One region of the Leclercia sp. W6 genome, then DNA from elsewhere that is predicted to be linked to it. Evidence: predicted binding sites of a transcription regulator. Region 1 holds the regulator's gene; the other holds the start of a gene.
What was found. The regulator Fur, encoded in region 1, represses iron uptake genes when iron is present. The targets are predictions, from matches to a motif close to ATAATAATGAGAACNACTATCAA.
Positions count from the first base shown of each region.

Region 1 (2,202 bases):
GATGCAAAACCGGCAGACTGGCTGATCAACAGCGCGGGCCAGCGTGAAGATATTGCCTCTAACAAGATTAAAGAGTCGGCCTACAGTCTGGATGCGATCTACACCCTTCAGGATGGTCGCGCGAAAGGAACTATGTTCAAACTGCACTTCACGCAGTATGACAACAATTCCGATATCCCAAGCTACGGCGGCGGTTACGGCAACATCTTCCAGGATGAGCGAGACGTGAAGTTTATGGTTATCGCCCCGTTCACCATCTTCTGATGACACATCCGGCGGGGGATAACCCCGCCGACCGGAGACTGCTATGCTGAAAAAAATCGTACTGGTCGCGCTGGTGGCATCAGGACTGACCGCCTGCGCGCAACCTCAGACCCAGAAAGAAGATACCCGTCTGAAAGAGGCCTACAGCGCCTGTATCAATACCGCTGAAGGGTCGCCAGAGAAGATCGAAGCCTGCCAGAGCGTGCTGGACGTGCTGCGCCAGGAGAAGGCGCACGAGCAATTTGCGACGCAAGAGACCGTTCGGGTTGCGGATTACCAGGCCTGTATCCAGGCGCGTAAAACGGGTAACAATCAGGACGTGACCAAAGACTGCGATAAAATCTGGCAGGAGATCCGCAATAACAACAGCAAGTAATCGGCTGTTTGCCACGCCCGATGGCGCTACGCTGACACGGGCCTACAAATGCGTAGGTCTGTGTCAGTGAGGCGCCACCGGGCTTTTTACATAATGACAGGCAAAAAAAAGCCAACCGTCAGGTTGGCTCAGAGTATGCGGATGAATTATTTCGCGTCGTGCGCGTGGTCATCTTCGCGGCAGTCGCCTTCGGCACAGTGGCCATACAGGTAGAGACTGTGGTTGGTCAGACGAATGCCGTGACGGGCGGCAATTTCACGCTGACGTGATTCGATAGAGTCGTCGCTGAATTCGATCACTTTGCCGCAATCCAGGCAAATCAGGTGATCGTGGTGATGCTGCTGCGTCAGTTCAAATACGGATTTCCCGCCTTCAAAATTGTGACGCGTCACGATGCCTGCATCGTCGAACTGGTTCAGTACACGGTAAACGGTAGCCAGACCAATCTCTTCGCCCATGTCGATCAGACGCTTGTATAAGTCTTCCGCACTGACATGATGGTTATCCGGACCCTGAAGCACTTCCAGGATTTTTAACCGTGGAAGCGTGACTTTCAGTCCGGCCTTCTTTAATGCGGTGTTGTTGTCAGTCATGCGGAATCTGTCCTGTTGCTAAACGATTCACTTCTAAAGAAGAAGTGACAGAAAATGCACCTGGGAAATGCGTCTCATTATAGAACTGCCATGACCTAATGAAAACTGCAAGTCTCAAGTAAAGTATGCTTATAAAAACGTGGTACCGCCAACAAACTTGTTACAGGGTGACCCGTTTGAACCTGGATCATTGTACAGGTATGGCAGGAAAAGTTAAAAATTTGTAGCAATTATTTTGATTGATATTACCTATCAATGCGGCGCAACTTCAACGTTGCGCCGCAGCATTTCAGGCGTTGAGGATATCGTCGAGATGCAGCTCTTCGCGAACCTGCTTAACCCATTTCTCTACGCGCTCAGCGGTCAGTTCAGGCTGACGATCTTCGTCGATGGCGAGGCCCACGAAGTGATTATCATCGGCCAGACCTTTTGAGGCTTCGAAGTGGTATCCAGCAGTTGGCCAGTGACCAACGATCACGGCGCCGCGCGGCTCAATGATGTCGCGAATGGTGCCGAGAGCATCGCAGAAGTACTCGGCATAGTCTTCCTGATCGCCACAGCCGAACAGGGCAACCAGTTTGCCGTTGAAATCGATCTCTTCCAGAGACGGGAAGAAGTCGTCCCAGTCGCACTGCGCTTCACCGTAGTACCAGGTAGGGATGCCCAGCAGCAGAATATCGTAACCTTCGATATCTTCTTTGCTGCTTTTCGCAATGTCATGCACATCGGCAACGTCTTTACCTAGCTGTTTTTGAATGTTTTTTGCGATATTTTCGGTATTACCCGTGTCGCTGCCAAAAAAAATGCCGATGATTGCCATGAGTAAAATAACCTCTTGAAACTTAATGGTATGGTGGCGCAATTTAGCCACGGATAAGGGCAATCATAGCAGAACAGAGAAGCCTGCGGAAACTGCAATCACCCAGGACTGCACTCTGTGCTACATGAAAGCAATAAGAAGGGGAGTTT
Region 1 covers NZ_CP031104.1:2,328,517-2,330,718, reverse strand. Annotated here, with positions in the region: gene chiP (chitoporin) at 1-264, shown strand, start outside; gene chiQ (ChiQ/YbfN family lipoprotein) at 308-640, shown strand; gene fur (ferric iron uptake transcriptional regulator) at 787-1,233, opposite strand; gene fldA (flavodoxin FldA) at 1,523-2,053, opposite strand.

Region 2 (2,202 bases), 1.6 Mb from region 1:
AAAAAAGTGAGACGGCGATGGCGGTCAGTAATCCCTTCTGTGCGAAATGGAGTCGTTCAGGCAATTTATTGTGTCACGGGCACTGGATAATCAGCTGGCAGGGCCATGCGCTAACCTTACCGGAGGCGAGGCAGGAAAAGGATATGGGGACCTGGGCCATCTATTCGATCATCGATCCCGAAGATGAGACCTTTGCCCAGGGGTTGCAGGAAGATGAGTGGATTATTGAAAACGTCGAATGGTTGACCGATCTCTTTTTCGACCACGGCATTCCGCTGGAGACCGCCAGCTATCGCCAGTTTTATCAGGCGGTCAATAAACAGGACTGGCGCTGCACCAGCTGTGCGGGTTGCATGTAAACCTGCGCCAGCGCAAAACGTTGCGGGGAGGAAAGGGTTAGGCTGCGCCTTTTCTTCTGGAGGGTTTATGGCATCCATTCATGGGCATGAAGTGCTGACGATGATGATCGAGTCCGGTGAGCAATACAGCGAAGAGAGTCTGATTGCTGCGATTACGGCGCGTTTTGGTGACGAGGCGCGTTTTCATACCTGTTCAGCCGCGGACATGACGGCGGCGGAGCTGGTGACATTTCTGGCGGCGCGCGGTAAATTCATTCCGCAGGCGTCGGGTTTTTCAACTCATGAAAGTAAAATCTGCCGCCATTAAAAATTTGCGGCGCCAGATGGCGCCGCATGAATATTAATTTTGGGCATCGAGCGTCGACAGCTCTTTATCAATAAAGTACAACCCTTCACCCGATTTTCCGGCCAGTGAAAGTTTATCGAGAACCGATTTAAACAGCTTCTCTTCTTCATGCTGTTCTGCCACATACCATTGCAGGAAATTAAAGGTAGGATAATCCTGGCTGGTCATTGCTGCGTGTACCAGTTCATTAATTTTTTGCGTGATCAGCTGTTCATGCTCGTAGGTAGCGCGGAACAGTTCATCTAATGAGGCATATTCTGCAAACGGCGATGCCACCGGGTTGATGCGCGGCAGGCTGCCAGTATCCGTAAGATAATCAAAGAGACGCTGCATGTGTGTCATCTCTTCCTGGGCGTGACGACGCATAAACGCCGCCGCGCCTTCAAAACTGTGATAGCTACACCAGGCACTCATCTGTTGATAGAGCAGGGAGGAGTAAAGCTCCAGATTCATTTGCTCATTGAGCTTGTCGATCATTTCACTTTTAAGCATGGTGTGGCTCCGTTTTATTATTAACTGGTCAACGTGAGCGTCACTATAATTTGTTATTTATTTATTTGCAAAAAGTAAAATAAATATTTAAGCGATCATAATGCGAATGGGAATAAAACGCATTGCGCGTAGCTTAAATATATTAATGAGAATTATTCTGTTTCGTGTTCAGAATATTATTGCCAGCAGAAGCGCTGGCAACGAAATTAGTAATAAGCCGATGTTGTAACGGCAGGGGCGGGGGCGTAACCGTGGCACTGATACTGGATAGTGACGGTTTTGTTCAGACACAGCGAGCCGCTGATCACGCTGCAGGTTTCGATCGGCTGACCGTAGGCCTGGGCCGTGCTGTATCCCATGGCCTGACATTCGCGGGTGGCAGTGCCACTTGTTACATAGGCATCATCATAAGAGGTCTGGAATAGTGGCTGACCATAATCAAGCCTGACGACCCCCGAGGTGACATCGACGCTGCTCACTTCAGCCTTGCGGGTGATGCCGCAACCTGCCAGTAACAGCACCAGACCGACCGTGCATAATCTCTTCATAGAACACTCTGAATGCGTTGAAATAACCTATACTAACGCCAGACGTAAAGCGCAATGCCAGGAATAACCACCTGTTCTCTCTTTTCTCTTCGCCACGACCATCCGGCTCCTTCAATCATAAGCCATCCTTTTGCGAACCGGTGTTCACATCTCTCTTCATCGAAATTGTGAGCGCATCTTTGTTTTTTGAAACTATTTTTCACTTAATTTGAAAGTACGTTTGCTTAGTAGTAAGGTGAGTCAGGTAAGCTATTCACAGCGGGGTGCCCCGCATCGCATTCAGGAGACGAAGTATGAAAATTGCACTGATGATGGAAAACAGCCAGGCGCAAAAAAACGCCATCATCCTCAAGGAATTGAACGCCGTTGCTGAAGAGAAAGGTTTCCCGGTTTATAACGTTGGGATGAGCGACGAAAACGATCACCACCTGACCTATATTCACCTGGGGATCATGGC
Region 2 covers NZ_CP031104.1:690,332-692,533, forward strand. Annotated here, with positions in the region: gene DVA43_RS03400 (hypothetical protein) at 18-359, shown strand; gene DVA43_RS03405 (YecH family metal-binding protein) at 427-666, shown strand; gene ftnA (non-heme ferritin) at 700-1,197, opposite strand; gene yecR (YecR family lipoprotein) at 1,404-1,745, opposite strand; gene DVA43_RS03420 (RpiB/LacA/LacB family sugar-phosphate isomerase) at 2,039-2,202, shown strand, end outside.
Region 2: a site for Fur is predicted at 1,337-1,359, ahead of ftnA (non-heme ferritin). Genes of this name have one in related genera too.